Regions from separate parts of the Zhihengliuella alba genome, predicted to be linked through region 2. Evidence: riboswitches for the same ligand, from Rfam matches in the RefSeq annotation. Region 2 holds a riboswitch; the other holds the start of a gene.
What was found. A riboswitch is a leader RNA that binds a small molecule or an ion and turns the genes downstream of it on or off. The one in region 2 is predicted to bind S-adenosylmethionine.
Positions count from the first base shown of each region.

Region 1: linked by a shared signal. The riboswitch ahead of ABD784_RS06560 (bifunctional o-acetylhomoserine/o-acetylserine sulfhydrylase) and the one ahead of ABD784_RS11825 (ABC transporter ATP-binding protein) in region 2 are both predicted to bind S-adenosylmethionine.

Region 1 covers NZ_BAABCJ010000002.1:166,389-170,362, reverse strand. Annotated here, with positions in the region: gene ABD784_RS06570 (hypothetical protein) at 1-474, opposite strand, end outside; gene ABD784_RS06565 (VOC family protein) at 601-1,248, opposite strand; SAM riboswitch class IV at 1,414-1,531, shown strand; gene ABD784_RS06560 (bifunctional o-acetylhomoserine/o-acetylserine sulfhydrylase) at 1,648-3,042, shown strand; gene metX (homoserine O-acetyltransferase MetX) at 3,039-3,974, shown strand, end outside.
Region 2 covers NZ_BAABCJ010000006.1:63,274-67,247, forward strand. Annotated here, with positions in the region: gene ABD784_RS11820 (AmiS/UreI family transporter) at 1-630, shown strand, start outside; SAM riboswitch class I at 754-857, shown strand; gene ABD784_RS11825 (ABC transporter ATP-binding protein) at 864-1,682, shown strand; gene ABD784_RS11830 (aliphatic sulfonate ABC transporter substrate-binding protein) at 1,792-2,808, shown strand; gene ABD784_RS11835 (ABC transporter permease) at 2,812-3,741, shown strand; gene ABD784_RS11840 (hypothetical protein) at 3,758-3,974, opposite strand, start outside.

The sequences.
Region 1 (3,974 bases), on a different contig from region 2:
GGCGACGCGCGGAGGCGTCGTCACGGCCTGCACGAGGGCGAACGTCTCGGGCTCGAGCGGGGCGCAACCGCCCGAGAACTCGTAGGTCCGCTCGGGGGAGAAGATCGCGACGCAGACCTCGTCGGCCTGGTTCGAGCGGCCGAGGTAGTACTCGATGCCGTCCTGGTCCGCTCCCGCGAAGCGGATCGAGGCGGGCTCCATGAAGCCGGCCTCGAGGATCTGGTCCGGGATCTCCTGGGTCGAGGCGGGGGTGTCCAGCAGGGCCAGTGCGGGCTCCGCCGGGGGCGCGCACGCGCCCACTCCGCAGAGCACCGCGGCCGCCAGGAGCGGCCCGAGCAGTCGGCTCCCGACGGACCGGGCGGAGCGCCGGGGAGCCCGCCGCCCGCCGCGCCCGGACGGCGAGACGGCCGCCGCAGCGACGGCATCGACCGCCGTCGTGCCGAGCCCTCTGCGAGTCGATTCGGTGGTCCCCATGCGCCTACGCCCCCCTGCGTCTGCCGCCGCCTTCTTCTGCGGCGAATCTAGTCCTGCCGGCCGCTCCGCGCCAGAGCCGGACCGGTCGCCGTGCGAGCCCGCCGGGGATGAGCCCCGGCGCGGGCTCTAGAGCGTGACCAGGCCGTGCGGCGTCATGAAGGACACGGACAGGATGCCCGGGGCGCCGTTCGGCGCCTGCCAGTCGACCGTGACGTCGCCCAGCGGCGACTGCTCCGGGCGGCCGAGCCAGTCCCGCACGCGGTCCCGCGACCCGGCGATGCAGATCTGCGCGATCTGCCCCTCTGGGCGCTCCACGGCCTGCGAGGGATGCAGCTTCTCGGTGCCCTCGTCCCACTGGATCATGTAGGGCACCTGGGGATCGGCGATCAGGCCCTTGATGCCGATCTGCTGCCAGGTCAGCTCCTGGCCGTCCGGGAACTTCCGGTTCCCCGGTACCCGACTGCGGCCGAGGCGCTCCTCGAACGGGACCAGGTCGTCCACCGCGACGACCCAGCCCATCCAGCCGCCGCCCATCTCCGAGCGGGCCCGGACGGCCTGGCCGAACGGTGCCTTGTCGCTCGCCGGATGGGCCAGGACCTCGACGACCTCGAGGTACTGGTTGTTGCGCAGCGGGAAGATGACGTTCCTGGTTCCGAAGCGAGGATGGACTCCTCCCTTGACGGATTCGATGCCGAGTTCTCGAGCGATCCGGTCGGCCGTGGCGGTCAGGCCGTCAGGGCCGCAAGCATAGGAAACATGGTCCAACCTCATCATGTCCTCATGATGGCACTATGTGATGGACGTCTCGAAATTAGGCTGCCCTTACTTGCCGCCGGACGCCGCGGCAGGAGGCTGTCCCGAGGCCGCGCCGGGCTGTGTGTCGGGCTGTTGAGACCGGGCTTGCACGGCGGCTCCTCTTCGTCGAAACTTGGGGACCAAGGTCATGAGTGCCAGCGTGAAACCCCGGTTTGCTGGCCGGCAACCCTCACACTCGCGGTGGGGTGCCCCGGGTGAAGACCCGGCTCCGCTCGAAAACGATGCGGGGCAAGCGCGGGAAAGCCTTCCCATCTGCTGTACCCGCCGGACCGTTACCGTCCGGCGGCCTTCGCCCCCTCGGCGTCGGCACGGCACAGCGGGAGTGCGGGCGGACCCCGGAACACAGAGGGGAACAACATGTCAGAGCAGAACACCACGCCGTCCACCCAGTCCGCAGCATGGGCCTTCGAGACCCGCCAGATCCACGCGGGCCAGACGCCGGATCCGACGACGGGCGCCCGGGCCCTGCCGATCTACCAGACGACGTCGTTCGTCTTCCCGAGCGCGGAGAGCGCCGCCGCGCGGTTCGCGCTCGCCGAGCTGGAGCCGATCTACACGCGCATCGGCAACCCGACGCAGGACGCCGTGGAGCAGCGGATCGCCGACCTCGAGGGCGGCGTCGGCGCGCTGCTGCTCGCCTCGGGCCAGGCCGCCACGACCTACGCCCTGCTCAACGTCGCCGAGGCCGGTGACCACATCGTCGCCAGCCCCACGCTCTATGGCGGCACGCAGAACCTGCTCAAGCACACGCTGAAGAAGTTCGGACTCGAGGTCACCTTCGTGGCCGACCCGGACGACCTGGACGCCTGGCGCGCCGCGGTCCGCCCGAACACCAAGGCGTTCTTCGGCGAAGTGGTGTCCAACCCGCGCCAGGACGTCCTCAACATCGAGGAGATCTCGGCGATCGCCCACGAGGTCGGCGTCCCGCTGATCGTCGACAACACCCTGGCCACCCCCTACCTGATCCGCCCGCTCGAGTGGGGCGCCGACGTCGTCGTGCACTCGGCCACCAAGTACCTGGGCGGGCACGGCACGGCGATCGCCGGCGTGATCGTGGACGGCGGCACGTTCGACTACGCCGCCGACCCGGAGCGGTTCCCCGGCTTCAACACCCCGGACGAGTCCTACAACGGCCTGGTGTTCGCCCGCGACCTCGGCGTCGGCGGTGCACTCGGGGCCAACCTGGCCTACATCCTCAAGGCCCGCGTGCAGCTGCTGCGCGACCTCGGGTCCGCGGTCGCACCGCTGAACGCCTTCCTGATCGCGCAGGGCCTGGAGACCCTGAGCCTGCGCGTGGAGCGGCACGTGGCCAACGCGCAGCGCGTCGCGGAGTGGCTCGAGGGGCGCGACGACGTCCTCTCGGTCGCGTACGCGGGCCTGCCGTCCAGCCCCTGGTACGAGCGCGGCCGCAAGTACGGCCCGCGCGGCACGGGCGCGGTCATCGCGTTCGAGCTGGCCGGCGGCGCGGAGGCCGGGCAGGCCTTCGTCGACGGGCTCTCCCTGCACTCGCACGTCGCCAACATCGGCGACGTCCGCTCCCTCGTCATCCACCCGGCGTCGACCACGCACGCGCAGCTCAGCGAGGAGGAGCAGCGCGCCGCCGGCGTCTCGCCCGGCCTGGTCCGGATCGCGGTCGGCATCGAGCACGTCGAGGACATCCTCGCCGACCTCGAGGCCGGGTTCCGCGCCGCCGGTGCGGCGTCCTCGAACACGACGACGGCGGCGGCCGGCGCCGAGGCACCGGTGAAGTGACCAGCGGCATCGAGACGATCACCGAGCCCCGGGGGCGCCGGACCGGCGCCCCCGGGGCGGTTCCCGGCGCGGTCACGGCCCCCGGGCAGGGAGCGGAGGCGCCGACATCGACCGTCGGGACGCGTCCGGACGGTCGGTCGCAGCCGGGCCCGGCGACAGGGTCCGAGGGCGTCCTGCAGACGCTGCGCACCGGCGCCTTCGAGTTCGAGACCGGCGGCGCGCTGCCATCCGTCGACATCGCCTACGAGACGTGGGGCACCCTCGATGCGGACGCCTCCAACGCCGTGCTCGTCCTGCACGCCCTCACCGGGGACACGCACGTGTCCCGGGGAGCCACCGAGCTTCCCGGCTGGTGGGACGACTTCGTGGGCCCGGGCCGGACCGTCGACACGGACCGCTACTTCGTCGTCGCCCCGGCCGTGCTGGGCGGCTGCGCCGGTACCACCGGGCCGTCGAGCCCGGACCCGGACGGGCGGCCGTGGGGCTCGCGCTTCCCGTTCACGACCCTGCGGGACACCGTGCGGCTCGAGGCACGCCTCGCGGATGCCCTGGGGATCGACGCCTGGCGCGCGGTCCTCGGCGGGTCCATGGGCGGCGCCCGGGCCCTCGAGTGGGCGGCCACGTTCCCGGACCGCGTCCGCGGGTGCGCGGTGCTGGCCGCCACGGCGGCGTCGTCGGCCGAGCAGATCGCGTTCGCCCAGATCCAGACGCGCGCCATCCGCCTGGATCCCGGGTTCCACGGCGGCGACTACTACAGCGCGCCCGGCACCCTGGGGGAGGGGCCGGTGGAGGGGCTGGGCATCGCCCGGCGCCTGGCCCACATCACCTACCGCTCGGACACGGAGTTCGCCGCCCGCTTCGACCGCCTGCCCCAGGGCGACGAGGACCCGCTCGGCGCCGTGACGGGCCGGCGGGGCCGGTTCCAGGTCGAG
Region 2 (3,974 bases):
GCGGCGTCCGGTCTGTACCTGTTCGGCTTCACCTACCTCTGGGTGGGCGCCATCAACACCTTCGATCTGCCGGCCGAGGGCTTCGGCTGGTTCAGCCTCTACGTGGCGATCGCCGCCGTGGTCTTCGGCGGGGCGGCCATCGCCCTCCAGGCGGATCCGGTCTCGGCCGCCATGTGGTGGCTGTGGGCCGCTCTCTGGTTCCTGTTCTTCCTGCTCGATGGGCTGGGGCACACCTGGCTGCGGGTCCCGATCGGCTGGTTCGCGATCTTCTGCGGTGTCGGCACGTGCACCGCTCCGGCCCTCCTCCAGCTCCTCGGGCTGTACGCCCCCTCCCCCGCCGCCGGTGCCGCCCTGGGTCTGGCGGGCATCACGGTTCTCGTCCTCGCCCTCCTGCTGGGTCGGCGCTCGCTGCGGGCCCGCCGCATCGAAACCGAGGCCGAGCTCACCGGCGATCCCGAGGCGGCGGTCGCCCGGCCGGTCTCGGCTTCCGCCACAGCACCAAGCCAGCCGGACGCGGAGTCCGGGACGATGCGCTCGAGCGGTACGAGTTCGGGATCCGGGCGCACCGTCGCCGACTCACCGGAGCCCGGCTCCACGGAGATCGCGGCGAGAATCATCACGCGGGGCTGATCCCGCCCTCGACTGCTCACCGCCCGGCCTCGTCCGGCACCGATGCGTACCACCGCGGGAAATGTGACGCCGCGTTGATGCGGGATTTTGCCATGGAGACGTCCGTGTCGTTTCGTTGACTCACCACCATCCCGAGCGGCCGAGAGATCTGGCTCGACGACGCCGCAGCAACCACCGGTGACCGCACCCCGCGGCCCGGACGGTGCTACCGCCAGGACCGATGGAGATGATTCATGGCTTCCACGCTGTCCGTGTCCCGCAGTACCGAAACTGCGCCCGCAGTGGCCTCGGAGAACCCGCTGCCCGTCACTTTCGAATCCGTCACGAAGCGATTCGGAGGGCGCACCGTCCTGAACGGCATCGACTTCTCCGTGCATGCGGGCGAGGTCCTGGCCATCGTCGGCCCAAGCGGCTGCGGCAAGTCGACGCTCCTGCGGACCGTCGCTGGCCTCGATCAGCCGACGTCGGGATCCGTCTGGATCGGCTCGTCCCCTGTTTCCGGGCTGAGCGAGGCCTCGGCCTTCGCCTTCCAGGAGCCACGGCTGCTGCCGTGGCAGACGATCCGGCGGAATGTCGCACTGGGCCTCCCCCGCGGCACCGACCAGGCGGCCGGCGCCGCCCACGTGGACGAACTGCTCGAGCACGTGGAGCTCTCCGCCCACGCTGACCACCGGCCCCGCGAGGTCTCCGGGGGCATGGCCCAGCGGGCCTCGCTCGCCAGAGCGCTCGCCCGCCGGCCCGGCGTGCTGCTGCTCGACGAGCCGTTCGGAGCGCTCGACGCCCTCACTCGGCTCAAGATGCAGGACCTGCTCCTGGACATCCACGCCAAGCATCCGGCCACGATCCTGCTCGTCACCCACGATGTCGACGAGGCCCTGCAGCTCGCCGACCGGATCCTCGTCCTCGGTGCCGCCGACGACCTCGAAGGGGCCGTCGTCGCCAATGTCATCGACGTTCCGGGTGTTCGGCCCAGGGACCGAGCCTCCGCCGAACTCGGCGTCCTCCGTTCCACCCTTCTCGAGAACCTGGGCGTCGACACGCACCGCCGCTGACTCCGGCATGAGTCCGGACGTCGGCGGAGTCCGGTGCGTTCCTGCACCGGCCACCGCTTCGCCTCGTCGCATCCCTCCATCCAGCACGCCTTCGTCGCAAAGGAACACCATGAGCATCCCGAACCACCACACCCGCCGCCGCCTCCTGGGCATGGCTGCAGTCGTCGCGGCCGCTGCCGCACTGACCGGCTGCGCCGGCGAGGACGCCGAGGCCACGGCAGAAACACTGAACATCGACTTCGCCACCTACAACCCGCTGAGCCTGATCATCAAGGAGAAGGGCTGGCTGGAGGCGACCCTCGAGGACGAGGGCGTCGAGGTCAACTGGCTCCAGTCGGCCGGTTCGAACAAGGCCAACGAGGGCCTCCGCTCGGAAGCGCTGCACGTCGGTTCGACCGCGGGGTCCGCGGCCCTGCTGGCCCGGGCCAACGGCGCACCGATCAAGACGATCGCCCTGTACTCGCAGCCGGAGTGGTCCGCCATCGTCACGCCCGAGGGCTCCGACATCGAATCCGTCGAGGATCTGAAGGGCAAGAAGGTCGCGGCCACGAAAGGGACCGACCCGTACTTCTTCCTGGTGCAAGCGCTCCAGGCCCACGGCCTGACGGTCGACGACGTCACGATCGAGAACCTGCAGCACGCCGATGGCTGGGGCGCGCTCAACAACGGTTCCGTCGACGCGTGGGCGGGGCTCGACCCGATCATGGCCGGTGCCGAGGAGGAGGGCGCCCAACTGGTCTACCGGAACCTCGACTTCAACACGTACGGGTTCCTGAACGCCACGGAGGAATTCCTGGAGAACGAGCCCGAGTTGGCTCAGGCCGTGGTCGACGCATACCAGAAGGCTCAAGAGTGGGCCGCGGAGAACCCGGAGGAGACGGCGCAGATCCTGGCCGAGGAAGCCGGTCTCGAACAGCCCATCGCGGACAAGGTCATCCTGGAGCGCTCGAACCTCGACGTCGATCCGGTCCCAGGCGAGGCCCAGCGGGAGGTCCTCGAGGCCGTCGGACCGATCTTCGTCGAGATCGGGGACGTGTCCGAGCAGGCCAGCATCGACGAGGCGGTCGACACGCTGTTCGAACCGTCGTTCGCGGAGGATGCCGACGCCTCCACCCTCAAGGAGTAGGGCATGAGCGCCTCCTCCGAAACGCAAGACCACCGGAGCAACCAGGTCTATGGCGGTACAGCTCACGTCTCCGTGGGCTCGTACGGGTCCAGCGCGGCGGGGTCAGGTGACACCCCCGAGGCCTCCGGCGTCGCACCGCAGACGGGCGCGGCGTCCGGACGCCCGCGCCGGCAGCTGCTGAACACTGCGGGAGGGCGCGTGCTGGTGGGCCTCATCGTGCCCGTCGCCATGCTGGCCGCCTGGTACGTCACGACGGCCGCCGGACTCTTCTCCCCCGTTCAGCTCCCCTCGCCCGCATCGGTCTGGAGCGCGGCAGACGAGCTGGTCCACCGCGGCGAGCTGTGGAATCACATCGGTATCTCGACGCAGCGCGTGCTCCTCGGGTTCGGCATCGGTGGGTTCCTGGGTCTGGCTGTCGGTTCCCTCGTCGGCCTGTCCCGGATCGCTGACGCCTTGTTCAGCCCCACGATCGGCGCGTTCCGTGCCGTCCCCTCACTGGCCTGGGTGCCTCTGCTCATCCTCTGGATGCAGATCGGCGAGGACTCCAAAGTCACGTTGATCGCCATCGGCGCGTTCTTTCCGGTCTTCACCACCGTGTACCTGGCGTTGCGGCACGTCGACCGGAACCTGATCGAGGCGGCCCGGGCCTTCGGCCTACGCGGTCTTCAATTGCTGACCACGGTCCAGCTGCCCGCCGTCGTTCCCTCGATCTTCTCCGGACTGCGATTGGCCTTGGCCCAGGCATGGCTGTTCCTCGTCGCGGCCGAGCTCATCGCTTCTTCGATGGGTCTCGGTTTCCTGCTGACCGACTCCCAGTACAACGGACGCACGGACCGGCTGCTCCTGGCGATCGTGCTGCTGGCGGTCATCGGCAAGACCTCGGACGCGCTCCTGGGACTTGTGGAACGCTGGGCCATCAGACGCTGGGCGTGAAGGCCTCCCTCGACGGCTATCCGGCCGGTGCCGCGTTCCGGCGGAACTGGATGACCGCCAGCACGAGGAGCGTCGCCGGCGGCACGATCCGTACCGCCCAAGCCAACGCCGACCCGTCCAGCAGGAACAGAGGGCCGTCGAGGGCCACGACGATGTCCTCGGCGACCTTGGGCAGGGCGACGACGACGAAGGCGACCCCCGTGCCGAGCATCAGCAATCGATGGCGCAGGATG